4 regions of the Vreelandella sp. GE22 genome follow, and region 4 is predicted to be linked to each of the others. Evidence: predicted binding sites of a transcription regulator. Region 4 holds the regulator's gene; each other region holds the start of a gene.
The links. The regulator sigma-54, encoded in region 4, starts transcription at its own class of promoters, with help from an activator protein. The targets are predictions, from matches to a motif close to TGGCACNNNNNTTGCTNT.
Positions count from the first base shown of each region.

Region 1: the regulator sigma-54 is predicted to act here: its motif matches at 3,190-3,207, upstream of glnL (nitrogen regulation protein NR(II)).
Region 2: the regulator sigma-54 is predicted to act here: its motif matches at 3,390-3,407, upstream of ACWHRL_RS17080 (amino acid ABC transporter substrate-binding protein).
Region 3: the regulator sigma-54 is predicted to act here: its motif matches at 3,680-3,697, upstream of speB (agmatinase).

Region 1 covers NZ_OZ309110.1:215,604-221,266, reverse strand. Annotated here, with positions in the region: gene ACWHRL_RS01115 (entericidin A/B family lipoprotein) at 1-81, shown strand, start outside; gene ACWHRL_RS01110 (YqiA/YcfP family alpha/beta fold hydrolase) at 84-599, shown strand; gene glnG (nitrogen regulation protein NR(I)) at 623-2,053, opposite strand; gene glnL (nitrogen regulation protein NR(II)) at 2,050-3,108, opposite strand; gene ACWHRL_RS01095 (DUF4124 domain-containing protein) at 3,323-3,907, opposite strand; gene glnA (glutamate--ammonia ligase) at 3,934-5,340, opposite strand.
Region 2 covers NZ_OZ309110.1:3,636,668-3,642,330, forward strand. Annotated here, with positions in the region: gene hemE (uroporphyrinogen decarboxylase) at 83-1,201, shown strand; gene speE (polyamine aminopropyltransferase) at 1,198-2,058, shown strand; gene ACWHRL_RS17075 (amino acid ABC transporter substrate-binding protein) at 2,143-3,216, shown strand; gene ACWHRL_RS17080 (amino acid ABC transporter substrate-binding protein) at 3,468-4,493, shown strand; gene ACWHRL_RS17085 (amino acid ABC transporter permease) at 4,576-5,663, shown strand, end outside.
Region 3 covers NZ_OZ309110.1:483,368-489,030, forward strand. Annotated here, with positions in the region: gene ACWHRL_RS02375 (ABC transporter substrate-binding protein) at 1-912, opposite strand, end outside; gene ACWHRL_RS02380 (ABC transporter ATP-binding protein) at 928-2,052, opposite strand; gene ACWHRL_RS02385 (sigma-54 interaction domain-containing protein) at 2,144-3,556, opposite strand; gene speB (agmatinase) at 3,763-4,713, shown strand; gene ACWHRL_RS02395 (YjiH family protein) at 4,827-5,663, shown strand, end outside.
Region 4 covers NZ_OZ309110.1:2,128,795-2,134,457, forward strand. Annotated here, with positions in the region: gene lptB (LPS export ABC transporter ATP-binding protein) at 1-535, shown strand, start outside; gene ACWHRL_RS10210 (RNA polymerase factor sigma-54) at 641-2,053, shown strand; gene hpf (ribosome hibernation-promoting factor, HPF/YfiA family) at 2,136-2,444, shown strand; gene ACWHRL_RS10220 (PTS sugar transporter subunit IIA) at 2,449-2,919, shown strand; gene rapZ (RNase adapter RapZ) at 2,965-3,852, shown strand; gene ACWHRL_RS10230 (HPr family phosphocarrier protein) at 3,937-4,206, shown strand; gene ACWHRL_RS10235 (hypothetical protein) at 4,254-4,793, shown strand; gene pmbA (metalloprotease PmbA) at 4,901-5,663, opposite strand, start outside.

The sequences.
Region 1 (5,663 bases), 1.9 Mb from region 4:
GTAAGCGGCTGCAACACGATTCGCGGCGCCGGGGAGGATATTGAACAGGGGGGCTCGGTCATTCAGGACGCAGCGGAGTAATTTTGAAAAAGGTGTACTTATCCCACGGTTTGGAAAGCGGCCCCGAGGCGCTGAAAGTGCAAGCGCTCAAGGGCGTGGTAGAACGTCATGAAGGTTATGAGCCGCTCGTGATGGATTACCGCAGCCAACCGAGCTTCAAGGCACGCCTCGAGCACCTGTTCGCCACTTTGCAAGCCCGAGGCGACGACCCCGCCCAGTGTATTCTGGCGGGGTCGAGCCTGGGCGGTTTTCTGAGCGCGGCGGTCAGCCAATGCTACCCGGTGCTGGGCTGTTTTTTACTGGCGCCGGCGCTTGGCATGGCAGAGTACCCGGAAACGACGGTTACGCTTCAGGCCCGGCACACGCATATCATTCACGGTTGGCAGGACGACGTGGTGCCTTTTGGCCCGGTCATCGAACACGCCCGCCGCCAACGGCTTGGGCTTCGCATGGTGGATGACGACCATCGCCTGCACGCAAGCCTCGAACTCATTCTGCGTGACTTCGAGCAGTTTCTAGCCCTTTGCCAAAGCGCCTGACGCGGCGCGGCTACTTCTGTTAGTTAGGCTTCATCCGCCAGCGCGGGCAGTAGCGTTTTTAGCTTGCGAGTCAGCGTATTGCGCCCCCAGCCCAAAAGCTCGGCGGCTTCGCCCTTACGCCCGCCGGTGTGCTTGAGCGCGGTTTCGATCAAAATCCGCTCGAAATCCGGCACCGCTTCTTCCAACAGGTGGGTGTGGCCTTCGGCCAGGGCGTGATCCGCCCAGCCGCGAAAGGCCGTGCGCCAATCGCTTTGGCCCCCGACGGACGAAGCGCTGATGGTACGCAGCTCCGGGGGCAAGTCCTCGATCAATATCTCCCGCCCGGACGCCATGACCGTTAGCCACCGGCAGATGTTTTCCAACTGGCGGACATTACCCGGCCAGGGGAGTTTGGTCAGGTGTGTCTCGGCGTCCGCTGTGAGCACCTTGATATCGGTCGAAAGCTCCTTGGCGGCCTCGGCCAGAAAGTGACGCGTAAGCCGCGGGATATCTTCCCGGCGCTCGGAGAGCCGTGGCAGGTGCACCCGGATCACGTTCAAGCGGTGGAACAAATCCTCGCGAAAGCGCCCTTCGTCCACCAAGGACTCAAGGTTCTGGTGGGTGGCGGCGATGATACGTACATCGACCTTCACCGAGGTATGCCCGCCCACCCGATAGAACTCGCCGTCGGCCAGTACGCGCAGCAAGCGGGTCTGCGTTTCCGCGGGCATGTCGCCGATCTCATCCAAAAAAAGCGTGCCGCCGTTGGCCTGCTCGAAACGGCCCTGGCGCTGCGCACCGGCGCCGGTAAAGGCGCCTTTTTCATGGCCAAACAGTTCGGACTCGATGAGATCCTTCGGAATCGCCGCCATGTTCAGCGCGATAAACGGGTGGCCGGCGCGAGGGCTGTGCTGATGAAGTGCCTGGGCAACGCGCTCCTTACCGGTACCGGACTCGCCGTTGATCAACACCGTAATGTGCGAGTGCGACAGCCGCCCGATGGCGCGAAACACCTCTTGCATGGCCGGCGCCTCGCCGATGATCTCGGCGTTGAGACCTTCCGGCACGCTGACCGGGCGCTGACGCTCGCGAGCGTGGGCGACCGCACGACGCACCAGCGCCAGCGCTTCGTCCACGTCGAAAGGCTTGGGCAGGTACTCGAAAGCCCCGCCCTGATAGGAGGCCACGGCGCTGTCCAAATCCGAGTGGGCGGTCATGACGATGACCGGTAGATCCGGATGCGCCTCGCGCACGCGCGAGAGCAAATCCAGCCCGTCGATCCCCGGCATGCGGATATCGGTGACCAGCACATCCGGCGGGTCGCTCAAGAGCCGGTCAAGGGCGGTATCGGCGCGCTCGATACACTCGACGTCAAGATCCGGCTGCGCCAGGGCGCGCTCCAGCACCCAACGGATAGCGCGGTCGTCATCGACGATGACCACCCGTGAAACATCGGTTTGTGTCGCCTCAGTCATGACGCGTCTCCGGTAATGTGATTGACCAACGGAATTAACAGACGAAATTCGGTACGTCCGGGGTGTGAGTCGCATTCGATCAATCCCTGATGTTGATGCAGAATCGACTGAGCAATGGAGAGCCCCAGGCCGCTGCCTTCGGCGCGCCCGGAGACCATGGGGTAAAAAAGCGTCGCGCGCAGGGCCTCGGGGATACCCGGGCCGTTATCGATCAGACCCACTTCGCTCACCAGCCGATGGCGCTCCGCGCCCAGGGTGAACTGGCGCTTGGCGCGGGTACGCAGAATCAGCTCCGGGGAGGGCGTCTCGGCTTCGCTCATGGCCTGGACGGCGTTGCGCGCCACGTTCAGCACCGCCTGTATCATTTGGGATTCGTCGCCGGAAAGATCCGGCAAGCTGGGGTCGTAATCCCGCGAAATGACCACATCGGGGTGCTCGGCGAGCAGCAGCGTGCGCACGCGCTCGAGCACCTTGTGAATATTGACCGGCGCGTGCCGGGTAATGTGATGAGGGCCGAGCATGGAGTCGACCAGGTCTTTTAGCCGGTCGACTTCTTGAACGATGATATGGGTATATTCACGAAGCGCCGGGTCGTCGAGGTCGCGCTCGAGAAGCTGGGCCGCGCCGCGAATACCGCCCAGCGGATTTTTCACCTCGTGGGCGAGGCCCCGGGCCAGCACCTTGATGGTTTCCTGGCGGGTGGTCAGCGCCTCCTCCCGGGAGATCTGCATTAGCCGGTCCCGCGGCTCCACTTCGAGTAGAAGCTCGCCAGGCGAAAGCGGCGTGACGGTGTAGTCCACGGTGAGTGGCTCGCCGTTGAGCGGGGTAATGCGCGCCTCGCGCTGGGTATAAGGGTGAAAGGCGTCGCGCGCCTTGGCCAATACATTATCGATACTTTCGCCACAGCCCAGCAGCGTATCCAGACTCATGCCCTTGACGCGGCTAATACTGACCGCCAGTAGCGCTTCGGCGGCCGGGTTCATCCAGCAGACGCGCAGTTCACCGTCCAGCAGCAGCACTGCAGTGGTGAGGTGTTCGAGTAAACGCTGATACATGGCGTGTCCTGAGGAGCCCCCTAAGAATTCGCGTGGCTTGATCATCGTGTGGTGCAATGTCTGTGTGATGTTTTAAGAGGAATTGCAAAAAGCGCGCCAATTGGGCGCTAGCGCTGTCATGCACGGCTTTAACGCATTAAGGCGGCGCAACGCGGCGTTTAATAGCGCAGCGCCGCCCGGTTAACGCCGCGCATTCGCACCATTTTAGTGCATATTAGCGCGGCGCGACGGTAATACTCACCGCGTCAGTGCGGTGCTGAACGCGCCCCTGGCTATCGAGCAGCTCGGCTTGAAGCCGGTGGTGCCCTTGCGGCAAGCCGGTCAACCAAAACGCGTCGCTGTGCAGCGCCGACTGGCTGACCTCGCCGTTCACCAGAAGCCTTATTTGATGGTCGTCGCGCAGGGCCGGCTCAACGTACACCTCGACCGGGGTCATGGCATCGCGAATCAGCGCCTCGGCCGAAGGGTTGGCGATCACAAACCGGTCGTAGGGCATGAAGGGCTGGCCGGGCCGGGCCCTTGTCGGGCTCGAAGACGGTGGCGGCGACGTCCGCTCGACCCCGGGCAGCGGCGCCAGCGTGATCGCCTCGCCGCCGCGCTCCGGGTTGTCGGTATAAGTGACCCGGCCGCTTTCATCCACCACGCGGTACACCGTTTGCGCCTGAAGCTTTCCCGCCGTCAGCGAAAGCCCCAACAGCAACGCCGCCAGGCGCGCGTACTTCGCCATGCCAATGACACGCATGCCCATGTTCTCCCCATAAAAAAACCCCGCCGAGGCGGGGTTTTGAGTCAGTAACACCTCAAGGGTGCCCCTAACGTTAGAGCTTAGCAGCTGTAGTACAGGTCGAACTCGACCGGGTGCGTTGCCATACGCATGCGCGTGACTTCTTCCATCTTGAGCTCGATGTAGGCGTCGATCATGTCGTCGGTGAACACACCGCCTTCGGTCAGGAAGGAGCGGTCAGCGTCGAGGGCTTCCAGCGCCTGGTCCAGGCTCGAGGCCACGGTCGGTACGGCCTTGCCTTCTTCCGGCGGCAGGTCGTACAGGTTCTTGTCCATGGCATCGCCAGGATGGATCTTGTTCTTGATGCCGTCGATACCCGCCATCAGCATGGCCGCGAACGCCAGGTAGGGGTTGGCGGTCGGGTCGGGGAAGCGCGTTTCGACACGCTTGCCTTTCGGGCTAGCCGTGTACGGAATACGGATCGACGCACTACGGTTACGCGCACTGTAGGCCAGCATGACCGGCGCTTCGAAACCCGGCACCAGACGCTTGTAGGAGTTGGTCGAAGCGTTGGTGAAGGCGTTCAGGGCACGGGCGTGCTTGATGATGCCGCCAATGTAGTAAAGCGCCATTTCGGAAAGGCCCGCGTACTCGTCGCCGGCGAACTGGTTGGCGCCATCTTTCCAGAACGACTGGTGAACGTGCATGCCGGAGCCGTTATCGCCGACCAGGGGCTTGGGCATGAAGGTCGCGGTTTTGCCGTAGGCGTGGGCCACGTTGTGGATCACGTACTTCATTTCCTGAACTTCGTCGGCCTTCTTCACCAGGGTGTTGAACTTGACGCCGATTTCGTTCTGACCGGCGTTCGCCACTTCGTGGTGATGCACTTCGACGCTCTGGCCGATCGCCTCAAGGGTGTTACACATTGCGCCACGAATGTCGTGGAAGCTGTCCACCGGCGGAACCGGGAAATAGCCGCCTTTCACACGCGGGCGGTGGCCCAGGTTGCCGCCTTCGATCTGGCTGTCGGTCGCCCAGGCGCCCTCTTCCGAGGAGATCTTGTACATGGAGCCCTGAATGTCGGTCTTCCAGTGTACTTCGTCGAAGATGAAGAACTCGGGTTCCGGGCCGAAAAACGCGGTGTCGCCAAGGCCGGTGGACTCGAGATAGGCTTCGGCACGCTTGGCGATGGAGCGCGGGTCGCGATCGTAACCCTGCATGGTGGCCGGCTCGATGATGTCGCAACGCAAAATCAGCGTGGCATCTTCGGTGAAGGGGTCGAGAAAGCCGGTGCCGTCTTCCGGGCGCAGAATCATGTCGGATTCGTTGATGCCCTTCCAGCCTTCGATGGAGGAGCCATCGAACATCTGACCGTTTTCAAAAAACTCTTCGTCCACGTCCCGTGCCGGTACGGTGACGTGCTGCTCTTTACCGCGCGTATCGGTGAAACGCAGGTCTACCCATTTGACTTCATTTTCTTCGATTAGCGCGAGCGTCTTGGCTGACATACTGTTCTCCGTCTCCGGTATGAGCGTGGCTTAAAGCGTGTACTGTTAAGCGATCTATTAAACGTATTGTTGAACAAAACCGTTGATACGCCGCGAGCGTATAGCACGCCTTTGTTGTGTATTCGCATTGGGGCGAGTTTCAAACCAGGCCCCGTGACCAGCGATTAAAATAAACCGACTATCGTTGTAGCACGCTGTGAGGCGTTTGCCTACGACGCCAGCCGTTGCCGTTTAATAAGCATGTAGCGTGCCAACTTTGCACCAATATGGCATGGTGACTTACCAAGCCTTTGTTTTAAAAATGATTTTCTCAACCCGAAAGC
Region 2 (5,663 bases), 1.5 Mb from region 4:
CATCGCCACCCGACGAGCGCCGCTATCCTGATACGCACTACCTCGCCTACAATAGGGACAAATTTCCCTAGAGCAGGCGTTTATGTCCTCTTCCGCTGTATCTCCTCCCCATTTGCAAAACGACCGTTTTCTACGGGCCTTGGCCCGCCAGCCGGTGGACCGCACGCCGGTCTGGATGATGCGCCAGGCCGGGCGCTACCTGCCCGAATACCGCGAGCGCCGTGCCCAAGCGGGCAGCTTCATGGACCTTTGCCGCAATCAGGACTTCGCTTGCGAGGTGACCCTGCAGCCGCTGGAGCGTTTCCCGCTGGATGCCGCGATTTTGTTTTCGGACATTCTGACCATTCCCGACGCCATGGGTCTTGGGCTCTACTTCGAGACCGGCGAGGGGCCGAAATTTCGCAAGACCGTACGCACGCCGGAGGAAGTCGCAGCGCTCTCCGTGCCCAACGCCGAGCGCGACCTGGACTACGTGATGCGCGCGGTATCCACCATTCGCCGCGAACTCAATGGCCGCATGCCGTTGATCGGCTTCTCCGGCAGCCCCTGGACGCTGGCGACCTACATGGTCGAAGGCGGCTCGAGCAAGGATTTCCGCCATCTGAAAACCATGCTCTACGACACCCCGGACACCATGCACCAGTTGCTCGATACCCTGGCCCACGCGGTGACCGACTACCTCAACGCCCAGATTCGTGCCGGCGCCCAGGCGGTGCAGATTTTCGATACCTGGGGCGGCTCGCTCTCGACGCCGGCGTATCTCGAGTTTTCGCTTCGCTACATGGAGCAGATCGTCTCGGGCCTGATCCGCGAGCACGACGGCCGCCGCGTGCCGGTGATTCTGTTCACCAAAAACGGCGGGCAGTGGATCGAACACATCGCCTGCGCCGGTGCCGACGCGGTGGGGCTTGATTGGACCACCGAACTCAGTGACGCCCGCGACCGGGTGGGCCATAAGGTGGCGCTACAGGGTAATCTGGACCCCAACGTGCTGTTCGCCCGGCCCTCGGCCATTCGCGCCGAAGTCGCCCGGGTGCTGGAAAGCTACGGGCACGGGCCGGGCCATATCTTCAACCTGGGCCACGGCATCAGCCAGTTCACCAACCCCGACCACGTCAGCGCCTTCATGGAGGCACTGCACGAGCTTAGCCCCCAGTATCATAAGAACGACCACCCAAGCGACGCCGGAGAGGGCCGATGAGCGATCTCGATCAAGCGCAGTGGTTCACCGAAGTCTTCGACGCCCACGGTAGTGCGTTCTCGCTGAAAGTCAGCGAGAAGCTTTGGGATGTACAAAGCGCCTATCAGCACCTGGAAGTCTATGCCACCGAGACCTACGGCAACCTGTTAGTGCTGGACGGCTGCGTGATGCTCACCGACCGGGACAACTTCCTGTACCACGAAATGATCGCCCATCCGGCGCTTTTCACCCATCAGGACCCGAAGCGCGTCGTGATCATCGGCGGCGGCGACTGCGGCACGCTCAAGGAAGTGCTGCGTCACGAAAGCGTTGAAAAAGTCACTCAAATCGACATCGACGAAGAGGTCACCAAGGCCTCCACGCGCTTCTTCCCGGCGCTGGTCGCGTCCAACGGCGACCCGCGCGCGGAGCTTTTGTTCGCGGACGGCGTGAAGTGGGTCGATGAGGCCGAGGACGAAAGCGTCGATGTCCTCATCATCGACTCCACCGACCCGGTCGGCCCGGCGGAAGGGCTTTTCAAGACCGAATTTCTGGCGCGCTGCCACCGCATCCTGCGCACCGGCGGCGTGCTGGTGCAGCAAAGCGAATCGCCGCTTTACCACAGCGGGTCGATCATTCGTGAACTGCGCGAAGACATGAAGTCGGCCGGTTTCGAGAGCGTGGCAACGCTGCCCTTCCCACAGCCGGTTTATCCGTCGGGCTGGTGGAGCGTGACGCTGGCGGGCAAGGCGACAAACGTTGAAAGCTTTCGCGAAGAGGCTGCCGCGGAGCATGAAATGCCGCTACAGTACTACACGGTAGAGGCTCACCGCGGCGCCCTGGCGCTGCCACCGTTTATGCGCGCCGCTTTCGCTTAAATTCCCCAAAGCGACACGCACTGAATCGAGGCCGGGCACTGCTCGGCCTTTTTTGTAGCGCTTACCCACGCAAGGGACACAACAATGAACAAAGCGGATCACACAAGGGCAATCACAAGGACCCTCACAGGGGCTATCACAGGGGCCAGGGGTTGGCGCATCAAACTGGTGACCGGGGCGGCGCTTTTGCTGCCGGGCCTGGCGCTGGCTACCACGCTTGAAACGGTGCAAGAGCGCGGCAGTTTGCGCTGCGGGGTCAACGCGGCCCAGCCCGGCTTCTCGGCGCTGGACGACGAGGATACTTACCGGGGCCTGGATACCGACATTTGCCGCGCGGTGGCCGCCGCCGCCCTGGGGGAAGGCGCCAACGTCGAGTTCGTCCCGCTGGATTCGGTCGAGCGCTTCGCGGCGCTTCAGTCCGGCGAGGTCGACGTGTTGGCCCGCACCACCACCTGGACCTCTACCCGGGATACGACCCAGGGGATCCATTTCACCGGAGTGAGCTACTTCGATGGCCAAGCCTTCATGGTGGCAAGCGACCTGGGCGTACAGAGCGTAAGCGAGCTGGACGGCGCGGCGGTGTGCACCCAGTCCGGCACCACCAGCGAGCTCAACCTGGCCGACTACTTCCGGTTGAACGGCATGAGCTTCGATGCGGTGGTGTTCGACGCCCCGGAGCAGACCATCGCCGGCTTCGAGTCCGGACGCTGCGACGTTTTAAGCTCCGACGCCTCGCAACTCTATGCCCAGCGCATGCAGCTGGCCGACCCGGACATGGCCATCGTCCTCCCCGAGACGATCTCCAAGGAGCCCCTGGGCCCGGCGGTGCGCCAGGGCGACGATCAGTGGTTCAACATCGTTAAGTGGTCGCTGTTCGCCATGCTCAACGCCGAAGAACTGGGCGTGAGCATGGCCAACGTGGACGAACAACTCGAATCCGAAAGCCCGGATGTGATGCGCCTACTGGGCCGCGACGGCAATTTCGGCGAAGCGATGGGCCTTGATGCCGACTGGGCCTATCAAATCGTCAAGCAGGTGGGTAACTACGCCGAGATGTTCGATCGCAACGTGGGCGCTGACTCAGCGTTTAATATCGGACGCGGGCTGAACGGGCTGTGGCGCGATGGTGGGCTTCAGTACGCCCCTCCTATTCGTTAGCCATTTTTACCCCACTCACCTGTTTTCACTGGCCGATTCGGCAAGGTCCGCACGGCCAGTGCACCAAAGAAGCCCAACCAGTAGCCGAAGCTGCACTTTTTTGCAGCACAACTTTGGTCAAAACGTTGCGGCTTTTGCGTTGAAAAGCGCTGAATGAGCCGATATATCCTTTCTGGCATCTTCCTTGCTAGCGTTATGTGCCGTGCTTCGGCATATATAACGAACTTTAATAACGAGGAAGGGAAACAACCATGATCAATAAAAAACACGTGGTACTGCTGGCTTCCGCGGGCGCCATCACCCTCTCCGGTGTGGCAAGCGTTCAGGCAGATGTCTTGGAAGATACGCGCTCACGAGGCGCCGTGCAGTGTGGCGTGAGTGATGGTTTACCCGGTTTCTCCGCCCCGGACGACAGCGGCGAGTGGCAAGGCCTGGACGTTGACGTCTGCCGCGCCGTGGCCGCTGCCGTGCTGGGCGATGCAGACGCGGTCAACTACATCTCGCTGAACGCCGTCGAGCGCTTCACCGCGCTGCAGTCTGGCGAGATCGACGTGCTTTCTCGTAACACCACCTGGACCACCACCCGCGACACTACCCTGGGCCTGAACTTCACTGGCGTGACCTTCTACGACGGTATCGGCTTCATGGTCAACCGTGACCTAGGGCTCTCTGGTGCCGACGAGCTCGACGGCGCGGCGATCTGTATCCAGTCCGGTACCACCACCGAGCTCAACGTGGCGGACTACTTCCGCGCCAACGACATGGCGTTTGATCCGATCGTTTTCGACACCTCCGAGCAGACCGTGGGCGGCTTCCAGTCCGGGCGCTGTGACGTGCTGACTTCCGATACCTCCCAGCTCGCCGCTCTGCGCATCCAGCTCGACGAGCCGGACAGCGCGATGATCCTTCCCGAGATCATCTCCAAAGAGCCGCTGGGCCCGGTGGTTCGCCAGGGCGACGACACCTGGTTCAACATCGTCAAGTGGTCGCTGTTTGCCATGCTCAACGCTGAAGAGTACGGCGTCACCAGCGAAAACGTCGACGACATGATGGACAGTGAAAACCCGGATATCGCGCGTCTTCTGGGCCAGGACGGCAACTACGGCGAAGGCATGGGCCTTGAAGCCGACTGGGCGTACAACATCATCAGTCAGGTCGGCAACTACGCCGAAAGCTTCGATCGCAACGTCGGTATGGATTCACCGCTGGAGATCGAGCGCGGCGTCAACGCTCTTTGGAATGACGGCGGCTTCCATTACGCACCGCCGATTCGCTAAGCGTCTCGCTTGACCCCGGCCCGCCGCGCTAACACCCAGGCGGGCCGTTTGATTGATCCTGCCGTATTGCGGAGACGCTTTCATGTCAGTAAGACCCGATGCTCGCCCGGTGGGCCACAAGCCCCCTTTCTGGCGAGACCGCGCTAAACGCGCGCTCATTTTTCAGGTGCTGGTGGTGGCGGTCGTCGCCATCTTTTTGCTCTATATCGTGGGCAACACCCAGGACAACCTTTCCGCACGGGGTATCACCACCGGTTTTGGTTTTTTGGACAACACCGCAGGCTTTGGCATCGTACAGAGCCTGATCGATTACTCATCGCAAAGCACCTACGGGCGCACCTTCTTCGTGGGTCTGCTCAACACGTTGCTGGTGGGCGGCCTTGGCGTGCTGGCAGCGACCCTCGTGGGTTTCATCGTGGGCATCGCCCGGCTTTCGCCCAACTGGCTCATCGCCAAACTGGCCGCCGCCTATATCGAGATCTTTCGTAATATCCCGCTGCTTTTGCAGATTTTTTTCTGGTACTTCGCCGTTCTGCGCACCCTTCCCGGTGCGCGCGACAGCCTCGCCTTCGGCGAAGTCATGTTTTTGAACGTACGCGGGCTCTACCTGCCCGAGCCGCTTTTCGAGTCCGGCTTTGGATTGATCCCCGCCGCCTTTCTCGTGGCGATCGTGGCCAGTATCGCGCTGATCGTCTGGAACAAGCGCCGCCATGAGGCCACGGGCAAGCGCCTGCCCGCCTACTGGATCGCCTTTTTGCTGATTTTTGGCCTGCCGCTTTTAGTGCTTTTAGCCACCGGCGTGCCGATCACCTGGGACGTGCCGGAACTTCGCGGGTTCAACTTCCGCGGAGGTGTCACGGTGATTCCGGAGTTTCTGGCGCTGTGGCTGGCGCTTTCGATCTACACCGCCTCGTTCATTGCCGAAATCGTGCGTTCGGGCATTCAGGCGATCTCTCATGGGCAGACCGAAGCCGCCCAGGCGCTGAGCCTGCCGCGCAACCTGATTCTTCGGCTGGTGGTGATCCCCCAGGCGATGCGGGTGATCATTCCGCCGCTGACCAGCCAATACCTGAACCTGATCAAGAACTCGTCGCTTGCCACCGCCATCGGCTATCCGGATCTGGTCTCGGTCTTTGCGGGTACTACGCTGAATCAGACCGGCCAGGCCAT
Region 3 (5,663 bases), 1.6 Mb from region 4:
GCCGCCGCCGGTGGGGCTACCGCGCTGCTCTTTCATGGGCAGCATGGCCACGCCGAAGTCGAAATCCGCCTCGTTACGCGCGGCGGTCAGGTTGCCGGTGGTGTGCCACATCATGGCGGTGGTCTGCTCGATGAAGTTCTGGCGAAGCGTACCCCACTCGATGATGCCCTCGGGCATGGCGTCGTGCTCTTCTGAAAGCGAAACCCAGTACTCCAGCGCCTCGATGGCGGCGGGGTCGTCGAAGTAGACCTCGGTGCCCGCTTCGTTCATTAGGCGGTGGCCGTTTTGATAGGCGAACGCCTGGAACATCCAGTAGGCGTAGCCGGTGGAGGGCACCATTACGCCCCACTGATCGTTATTGCTGGCTTCGCGAATGGTGGCGGCCATCTCGGCCATTTCATCCCAGTTCTCCGGCGGCGTTTGGGGGTCGAGCCCGGCGGCCTCGAAGGCGTCCTTGTTCCAGAACAGCACGATGGTGGAGCGCTGGAAGGGAATGCCGTAGGTCTGGTCATCGAGCTGGCCGTTTTCCATCAGCCCCGGGTAGAAGCTATCCAGCCATTCGCGCTCCTCGTCGGTCTCGACCAGCTCATCGAAGGCGACGATGGCGTCCTGCTCGACGAGCTCGAATAGATCGATGGAGAACATCACCGACAGCGCCGGGGCGTCGCCGGCTTCCAGAGCAGAGGTGGCGCGCACTCGGGTATCGTCGTAGTTGCCCGCGTAGATCGCCTCCACGGAGATATCCGGGTGTTCGCTCTCGAACTCCTCGACCAGGTTGTCGACCACGCCGGTCAGGGCGCCGCCCACCGAGACGGGGTAGTACAGGGTGAGGTCGACGTCGGCGCTGGCGTAGGAGGCGCTGAGCAAACCCGCGGCCAGGGCCGTTGGGGCAAAGGGAAGACGAAAACGCATGGGAACTCCTGGGGTTTAGTGTTGAAACGAACCCACCTGGGGCGGGCGAGACACGCGGCGCAGTGTGCCGGGTAGCGCGCTTGGCGAAAGCTGCGTTTGGCGCAGGCCGTCCTCGGCGAAAAGGTGGGCGCTCTCCGGCGCCCAGAAAAGCCGGCAGGCCTCGCCCGTCAGCGCGGGTTTGCCGTTGACGCGCACGCGCAGGCGCTGCTCGCCCACCGCCACGTAGACGATGGTGTCCGCGCCCAGGTACTCCTCGCCCACTATTCTTGCCGGGATGCCGGGGGCATCCGCCGGGCGCAGTTCGATATCTTCCGGGCGAATGCCCAGCTGGCCACCCGCCGCTTGCAGCGGGGCGACGAGGGTCGTGTCGCCGTCGATCACGGCGCCGGTGTCACCGGCCACCAAAGGCAGTAGATTCATCGCGGGGCTTCCTATGAAACTGGCGGCGAAGGCGCTCGCCGGGTGGTTGTAGAGCGCATCCGGCGTGGCGTCCTGAACGATGCGCCCGTGCTGCATCAGGATGACCCGGTCGCCCATGCTCATCGCCTCGACCTGGTCGTGGGTGACGTAGATCACCGTCATGTTCAGGCGGCTCTGCAGCGCCTTGATCTCGCGGCGCATGTCGCTACGCAGGCGGGCGTCCAGGTTAGAGAGCGGCTCGTCCATCAAACAAATCGGGTGCTCGGAGATGATCGCCCGGGCGAGCGCCACTCGCTGGCGCTGGCCACCGGAGAGTTTTGCGGGCTTGCGGTCGAGATAAGCGGTCAAATCGACGAGCTCGGCGACCTGTTCGAGCCGGGCCTGGCGCTCGGCTTTAGCGACGCGGCGACTCTTGAGGCCGAAGACGATGTTCTCCGCCACGCTCAGGTGGGGAAACAGTGCGTAGGACTGAAACACCATGGAAAGGCCGCGATCCCCCGGCGGCAATCGCGTCACGTCGCGCTCGCCGATATGAATCTCGCCCTGGGAGGCGTCCTCTAGCCCGGCGATCATGCGAAGCGTGGTGGATTTTCCGCAGCCGGAAGGGCCGAGCAGAATGACGAACTGGCCCGGGGTGACGTCAAAGGAGACGTTGTCGACGGCGGTGGTCGCGTCCCAACGTTTGGTAACACCTTCCAGGCGGATACGCGATTGGCTCATGACTCGATACTCGTTCGAAACGGTATGACGATGGTCAATCACTCTGCGTCAAAGGTGTTGCGGTTGTGTGACACGCCGGGGTGGGCGTAGGTCAGCCGTTGGCCGCAAGGCCGTAGCGCTTTAGTTTGCGCACTACACTCGATTGGCTGATGCCTAGACGTTTGGCGATGGCGTAGGTGCTGGTGTGGGTTTTGCAAAGCCCTTCGAGAAGCTCGTCTTCGAGGCGCGCCAGATAGTCGGGCAGTGTTTCGCCGGCCTCCAGCGGCGCGCTTTGCGCCGCCAAGGGTGAGGGGGCGTCCTGGGCGGCGGTGGGTTGAGGCGAAAGCCCGACCCGATCGATCTGATCAGAGGCGCTCGAAAGCCAGGCACGCTCCAGCCAGTTTTCGAGCTCGCGCACGTTGCCCGGCCAGTCGCTTCCCATCAGCGTCGACCAGACGTAATTGCCCAGAAATTTCTGCCGCCCGTAGTGGGCGTTCAGCCGCGCCAAACATGCTTCGGCAAGGCCGGGGATATCCTCGCGGCGTTCGCGAAGCGGGGGCAATGTCACGGGGATGACGTTGAGGCGGTAGTAAAGATCCAGCCGGAAAGCGCCTTCCTGCACCCGGCGCGCCAGGTCCTGATTAGTGGCCACCACCAAGCGAAAATCCACCCGGCGCGCGCGGGTGTCGCCCAGCCGGGTGAGCTTACCGTCCTGAATCACTTTCAAAAGCTTGGTCTGCATCAACAGCGGAAGCTCGCCGATCTCGTCGAGAAACAGCGTGCCGCCCTCGGCCTGCTCCAAAAGCCCGGCCTTGCCCTGGCGGGCGGCGCCGCTAAAGGCCCCGGGTTGGTAGCCGAACATCTCGGACTCGAACAGGTTTTCCGGAATGGCAGCACAGTTGACCTCGATGAACGCGCCTTCACCCCGCGCGCTCCAGCGGTGGAGCTGTCGGGCGAAAGCGGTCTTGCCCACGCCGGACTCGCCCAGCATCAGCACGTTGGCACTCGAGGGCGCAACGCGTTTGAGCAAACGCGCCACTTCGCGCATCGCGGGGCTTCGAACCTGTAGGTGCTCCAGGGCGCTATCCAGCGCGCGGTCGTCGGGGGTCGCGCCGTTGCGGTCGCGCTTGATGTGTTCGTTGAAGCGTTTTTGCAGCAGCGCGTACTCGTCCTGAAGAAGCTGTAGGTCGGTTAAATCCCGGGAGCGGCTGATGATGCGCTCGAGCTTGCCGTTCACCAGCACCGGATGCGCCTCGGCGATCACCCGCCGCCCGGTGCCGGTGGTTTGCATCAGCTGAGCAGCGCGCTGGGTGCGCATGACCTCCAGGCTGATCGAGGGCTTGAGGGTGCCGTTTTGTTCGAGGGTTTTGACGTTGCTGCCGAGCAGTTCATCCCGCGACATGCCGTACACCGCCTCGACCCCGGGGCTGATATCAAGTACCTGGCCGCTTGCGCTGACGATGAAGAAGTGGTCGTTGGCGGTTTCCACGATGGTGTTGAGCACGTGCCGATCGATATCTTCCACTCGGCCTCCTTGTTTGAACCGAATATGACTTGGTCAATGCATATATGACTCAATGCTACGCCTTTATAAGTCATTTTTGCATCGATTGAGCTCGAAAAGCCCCGTTCAAGGGATTCCAGTGTTTGGCACGTTAAATGCAGTATCAAGGTAACGCGTAGCCAAAGAGGGCTTTTGAAAGCCCGTCTCGATAACGACAGGAGGTTTTAATGTCCGAGTTCAACCAGCCGCTGGGCGGTAACAGCGTGCCGCGCTTTGGCGGCCCGGCCACCATGATGCGCCTGCCCACCCAGGAAAGTGCCCAAGGGCTCGACGTGGCCTTCATCGGTATTCCCATGGATATCGGGACCTCCAACCGCCCCGGCACGCGCATGGGCCCGCGCCAAATTCGTGATGAATCACGCATGCTGCGCCCCTACAACATGGCGACCCGCGCCGCGCCTTTTGAGTACCTGCAGGTGGCGGATATCGGCGACGTGCCGATCAACACCTTCCACCTGCCCAAGAGCGTCGACATCATCACGGCGTTTTTCGACGACGTGTTGCGCCACGACTGCGTGCCGCTGACCCTCGGTGGCGATCACACCATGACGCTGCCGATTCTGCGCGCCATAGCCAAAAAGCACGGCCCGGTGGGGCTGATTCATATCGACGCCCATGCGGACGTCAATGAGCACATGTTCGGCGAAGAGATCGCCCACGGCACGACCTTTCGCCGCGCTCAGGAAGAGGGACTTCTGGCGAAAGAAAAGGTGGTGCAGATCGGCCTGCGCGGCACCGGTTACTCGGCCGAAGACTTCGACTGGTGCCGGGGTCAGGGCTTTCGCGTCGTCCAGGCAGAGGCGTGCTGGTACCAGTCGCTGGCACCCTTGATGGAGGAAGTACGCGCGCAGATGAGCGATACGCCGGTGTATATCAGCTTCGATATCGACGGGCTCGACCCCTCGGTGGCACCGGGTACCGGCACCGTGGAGATGGGCGGGCTCACCTCCCATCAGGGCCTGGAGATCGTGCGCGGGGCGGCGGGGCTCAATATCGTCGGCGGCGATCTGGTGGAAGTTTCACCGCCCTATGACACCAGCGGCAATACTGCGCTGATGGGGGCCACGCTCTTGTACGAGATGCTCTGTGTGCTGCCGGGGGTCAAGCGGGGCGAGTAAGTTCCCGGCGCCGATGACGCTCGATTAAAACAATAGATAACAAAGGGAGGCCAAGCCTCCCACGCCCACGCCGCCAGCCCACCTCCAATAAGCACTCTCAACAGGTGAACTCTATGTCTGAATCTCAAACGACACGCGACGAGGCTGCGTCAAACGGGCCTATCCCTCGAAGCCATTTGCTCAAGTTTCTGATTCCCTCGGTCGTCGGCGTCTTGCTGTTTCTGGTGCCGTTTCAAACCGGGGAGTCGGTCAATATCGGCATGGGCATGATGGCCGATGGCTTACAGGCGCTGCTTGGTCAGGCGCTTCCATTAATTGCCATGCTGGTGTTGTGCGTGTCGGTGGTGGTGACCCTGTACGTGAAGACGACCAACCCGGCCTGGGCGCGTGGCGGCCACTTCGGCGATATGTTCAACGTCGGCCCGATCTGGGTGGCGTTGCGTATTCTGGGCGCCGTTTTCGTGGTGATGACCTACTTTCAGGTGGGCCCGGAGTTCGTCACCGCCTCGTTCACCGGCGGGGTGATGCTCGACGATCTGGCGCCGGTGCTGCTGACGTTTTTCTTCTTTGCCGCGATTTTGCTGCCGTTTCTGGTCGAATTCGGTTTCATGGAGTTTATCGGAAGCCTGGTGCGCAAGCCGTTTCGGATCATCTTCAATCTGCCCGGGCGCAGCGCCATCGACGCCACCGCCTCCTGGATGGGCTCCGGCACCGTGGGCGTGCTGATTACGTCCCAGCAGTACGAGCAGGGCTTTTATAACGGCCGCGAGGCCTCGGTGATCGCCACCAATTTCTCCGTGGCCTCCATTGCGTTCAGCCTGCTGGTGGCCAACTTCGTGGGTATCAACCACCTGTTCGTGCCGTTCTACTTCACCGTGGTGGTATCCGGGCTTGTCGCCGCGATCATCGTCTCGCGCATTCCGCCACTTTCGTTGAAAGCCAACGACTAC
Region 4 (5,663 bases):
GCGCGACCTGACCCGGGCACCGATGCACGAACGCGCCACCGCCGGCATCGGCTACCTCCCCCAGGAGGCATCGATTTTTCGCAAGCTGTCGGTGGCCGATAACATCATGGCGATTCTGGAAACGCGCAAGGAGCTGGACCGCCGCGCCCGGGAGGCGCGCCTGGAGCAATTGCTCGACGATTTCCACATCACCCATATCCGCGACAACCTGGGCATGAGTCTTTCCGGCGGCGAACGCCGCCGCGTGGAGATTGCCCGCTCGCTTGCCACCGACCCCGCGTTCATTTTGCTCGACGAACCCTTCGCCGGGGTCGACCCAATCTCGGTCGGCGAGATCAAGTCGATCATCCTGGCCCTCAAGGCACGCCACATCGGGGTGCTAATCACCGACCACAACGTGCGCGAGACGCTGGATATCTGCGATATCGCCTATATCGTGGGTGACGGCCACATCATTGCAAGCGGTGACTCAACCGCCATTTTGAATAACCAGAAGGTTCGTGAGGTCTATCTGGGCGCCGATTTCCGCCTCTAAACCATCGCCAATCCTAAAGTTCCGTGTAGTGGCATATTTATTGCACTTGCGCCGGACCCCAACTCGCACTAGGGTGGAGCTTTACGAGTAACGAGTGGTTCTTCAATGGTCATGAAAGCCTCTTTACAGCTGCGTGTCGGCACGCAGCTGACCATGACGCCTCAACTGCAGCAGGCCATTGCCCTGCTACAGCTTTCCACCCTCGATCTTCGCCAGGAAATCCAGCAGGCGCTCGACGCCAACCCGTTGCTGGAACAAGAGGACGAGTTTGGCGAAGAGAGCGTGACCGAGACCGCCGAAGCCGAATGGGAAGAGAGCATCCCCAGCGAACTCTCCATCGATAGCGAGTGGTCCGACACCTATCAGGACATGGCGGCCAGCGCCGGCAGTGAGGGGCCGGATTTCGAGCGCCAGGCAGCAGGCCAAAGCCTGCATGGCCACCTGCTTTGGCAGCTGGCCATGACCGACGCCAGTGAGCGCGAATACGCCATTGCCGAAAGCCTGATCGACGCGCTGGACCCCAACGGCTACCTCACCCAGCCTCTCAACGATATTCGCGAAGGGCTCAAGGCCCAGGGGCTCGAGGGTTTGAGTCAGCGCGAGGTAGAAAACACGCTGATGCGTATGCAGCAGTTCGAACCCACCGGCGTTTTCGCCCGCGACCTTCGCGAATGTCTGATGCTCCAACTCGCCACCCTGGCCGACGACACGCCGCTTCTGGTGCCCGCCAAGCGCCTGGTGCGCCAGTTTCTCGAAGCGCTCGGCAAGGACGACATGCGCCTTTTGAAGCGCCGCCTGGGGCTTGACGACGAGCAACTCGATGACGTCATCGGACTGATCAGAAGCCTGGACCCGCGCCCGGGCAGCGCATATGGCATCACCAACGATAGCTACATCACTCCGGATCTAGTGGTACGCCACGATAACGAAGGCTGGCACCTCGAGCTCAACCCCGAGGCGCTTCCGCGGCTGCGCGTCCAGCCTGATTACGCAAGCCTGATCAAGCGGGCGGACAAGAGCCAGGACAACCAGTTTTTAAAAGAGCACCTACAAGAGGCTCGCTGGCTGATCAAGAGCCTTTCGAGTCGCAACGATACGCTGTTACGCGTCGGTCGCGAGATCATCGCCCGCCAGCTTGGCTTTTTGGAGCGCGGCGAAGAGGCCATGAAACCCTTGATACTCGCCGATATCGCCGAGGCCGTGGAGATGCACGAGTCGACGATTTCACGGGTGACGACGCAAAAATACATTCACACCCCCCGCGGCGTATTCGAGCTCAAGTACTTCTTCTCGAGCCAGGTGAGCGGTCATGATGGCAACGACAGCCACTCCAGCACGGCGATCCGCGCCCGGTTGAAAAAACTGATTCAAGAAGAGACGCCGGGCAAGCCGCTCTCGGACAGCCGCCTGGTGTCACTATTGGAAGATGGCGGTATTAGCGTAGCGCGGCGCACGGTGGCAAAATACCGCGAGGCCATGGGGATTCCCTCCTCCAGCGAACGGCGGCGTTTGCGTTAAAAAGTGAAACTGGCCGCCGGGGCTTTGCAACGGTAGAAAAAGGGTTACAATCAAAGGACAGTCCTGGATTAGGAGTACGTCGATGCAAGTCAATATTACGGGCCATCACCTGGAACTGACCGACGCTCTGCGCGATTACGTTAATGAAAAACTCGAACGTATCGAGCGTCACTACGACAATATCACCACCGTTCATGTCACGCTTTCCATCGAGAAAGAGCGTCAGCAGGCCGCCTGCACCCTCCATGCGGCCGGCGCCGATTTGCACGCCGAAGCCCAGGACAACGACATGTACGCCGCCATTGACGCGCTGGCCGACAAAATCGACCGCCAACTCGTAAAACACAAGGAAAAAGCACAAGCTCGCGCCCAGGGCGCTGGCGTGCGTTAAATCGATGACCCTGGAAACCATACTCCCCCCGGAGCGCGTGCTGTTCGACGTCCCCGGGGGCAGCAAAAAGCGCGTGCTGGAGTTCTTCAGCACCTTCATCGCCCAAAATACGCCCAGCCTGGATAGCCAGGAAGTGTTCAGCCGTCTGATAGGCCGCGAGCGATTAGGCAGTACCGGCATTGGTAATGGGGTCGCGATTCCCCATGCCCGCAGCCCTCACTGCAGCGCCCCTATCGCCGGCTTTCTAAAGCTTGCCGAACCGGTGGATTTCGACGCCATCGACGGTGACCCGGTGGATTTGGTGTTTGTACTGCTGGTGCCGGAAGAGGCCGACGACACCCACCTTGCGCTGTTGGGTCAGGTTGCCACCATCATGAATGACGCCGCCACGCGCGCGCAGTTTCGCAAATGCGAGAGCCAGCGCGAGCTTTTGGAGATCGTCACCGCCAAAATTCGCGAGCAAACGGGCAGCTAAATAAAGGCCCTACCCACCCAGCCCTACAGACCGAAGAGAAACACTATGCAACTGGTGATTATCAGCGGCCGCTCCGGGTCGGGAAAGTCTATTGCGCTTCAGGCGCTGGAGGACCTGGGCTACTACGCCATCGACAACTTGCCGGCCATGCTGCTGGGTTCACTGGTCGATGAGCTAAGACAACAAGGCGAGCGCACGCACCTGGCGGTCAGTATCGACGCGCGCAACCTGCCCACCGCCCTGGAGCGCTTTCCGGCGCTGCTTCAGGACATCAAATCCGGCAGTACCCGCGTACAGGTGATTTATCTCACCACCGACGCCCGGATTTTGCTCGAGCGCTATTCGGCCACGCGCCGGCGCCACCCGCTGACCCGGGACAGCGGGATGACCCTGGAAGAAGCGATCGCCAAGGAGGAAGAGACGCTTTTTGGCATCCGCGAACTGGCGGATCTAATGATCGACACCTCGCGGCTGACGGTGCACGATTTGCGCGGACGGATCACCGACCAGCTGGGCCACCAGCGCCAGAGCCAGCTCACCCTGACGCTCGAGTCGTTTGGCTACAAGCGGGGAGTGCCGCTGGACGCGGATATCGTGTTCGATATCCGCTGTCTGCCCAACCCTTACTGGGACCCGACGCTTAGACACTTCACCGGGCGCGACGCCGAGATTGCCACCTTTTTAGAGGCCTATCCGGTCGTCGATGAGATGGGCATGGATATTCTCAACTGGCTGGAGAAGTGGCTTCCGGCCTACCAGAGCAGCCAGCGCAGCTACATGACCATCGCTATCGGCTGTACCGGCGGCCAGCACCGCTCGGTGTACATGGTCGAACAGCTGGCCAAAAAGATGCTCGATAAGCGCTCCAGCGTACAGCTTCGCCACCGCGAGCTGGGCATTCACTACAGCGTTGATGACGCCACCCCATCGTAATGCTGGGCGGCGGGAGCTTGCCGTGTCATCCCTTATGAACCACGCACATTCAACCAAGACACCGCTAGGCAAAAAGGAACCAGGGTGCCCGAAAGAATTCTTACATTGACCAACCAGCGCGGCCTTCACGCCCGCGCCGCCACCAAGCTTGTCACCTGCGCGCAGCGGTTCGAGTCTCGGGTATACGTCTATAAGCAGACCCAGAAGGCCGACGCCGCCAACATCATGTCGCTTTTAATGCTGGCCGCGCCCTGCGGTACGGCGCTGACCGTCGAAGCCGTGGGCCAGGACGCCGAACAGACCCTGGAAGCGATTCAAGCACTGTTCGACGCCCGCTTCGACGAAGATACCTGACAACGGGCCATAAGCGGCAGCGTCCCCATCCACCTGTCGAGCAAAATATGCAGCTAATCCAAACCGGCAAATACTCCCGGGTCCACTTTGACCCCGAGCACGACCAGTTCATCAAGACCTTCCAACCCAAGACCTTCGACCGGCTGCGCTACCTGCTGCGCATTCGCCCCTACCCCGGGCTCAACTTCGCGCTGATTGCCTCGCGCCTGGACGCGCTGGGCATTGCCACGCCAACGATCACCGAGGCCCGCCCCTACCGGTTGGCCACCCAAAATATCCACGGCGTGGCGCTAAAGGAGCTGATCCTGGACTCGCCAGACCTGCAGGCGCAATATTTGGATGCCCTGGTGGCGTTCGATCAAAACGGCATTCACTGTCGCGGCCTACATACCGGCAACTTTTTGGTACGCGACGGGCGCATGGTCGCCATCGACCTCGATGCCTACAAGGCGCCGCGCTGGTGGCGCTACTCGCGCCGTGAGTACCTGAACTGCCTGAGCCGTTCACTCACCGGCGACGAAGCCTTCTTGTTCACCCGTCTGCTCGAGCGGTTGGGGCTGGACGCGAACTACCGCCGTATACGCTGAGCGCTCTTTTTAGCGCCTACTTTTTAGCGTTTAAAAAAGCCTGCCCAATAAAAAGCCCGCCGTTTTGAACGGCGGGCTTTTGCTTTAGCAAGTGGCGTGTATCGGGATCAGCTACCGGCCACGGTCATGGCATCGACCAGCCAGCTGCCCGTATGGATGCTGCCCCGGGTGTCCAGGTCGTCGCCCAACCCACTCAGCCCGCTAAACATGGTCTTGAGGTTGCCCGCGATGGTGAACTCCTCCACCGGATACTGAATTTTGCCGTTTTCTACCCAGAACCCCGCCGCGCCGCGCGAGTAGTCGCCGGTAACGCCATTCACGCCCTGGCCCATCAACTCGGTGACAAGCACCCCACGCCCCATGCGCTCGAGAAGTGCGTCCAGACTTTCCAACGGCGCTTCGAGACGAATATTACGCGCCCCGCCCGCGTTGCCGGTGGTGCTCATGCCAAGGCGCCGCGCGCTGTAGGAGGAGAGCATGTAGCTTGCGATGCGCCCGTTTTCGATGAACCGGTTGTGGCGAGTCTGCACGCCTTCGCCGTCGAAGGGCGAGCTCGCCATGGCCCCCACTTCCAGCGGGCGCTCCTCGAGGCTGAACCACTTTGGGAAAAGCGGCTCGCCAAGCTTGTCGCATAGAAACGAGGCTTCGCGATAAAGCGCGCCGCCGGCCAGTGCCCCCATCAGGTGGCCCACCAGCCCGCTTGCCTGGGAGGGGTCGAAAAGGACCGGAAAGGTGCCGGTCGGCGGACGCTTGGCGCCGAGCCTGCGCAGGGTACGCCTGGCCGCCTCACGGCCTACGCTTTCCGGGTCTCGAAGCGCGCGCGGGTCCCGGGCGCTGGTGTAGTCGTAGTCGCGCTGCATGCCCTGCTCG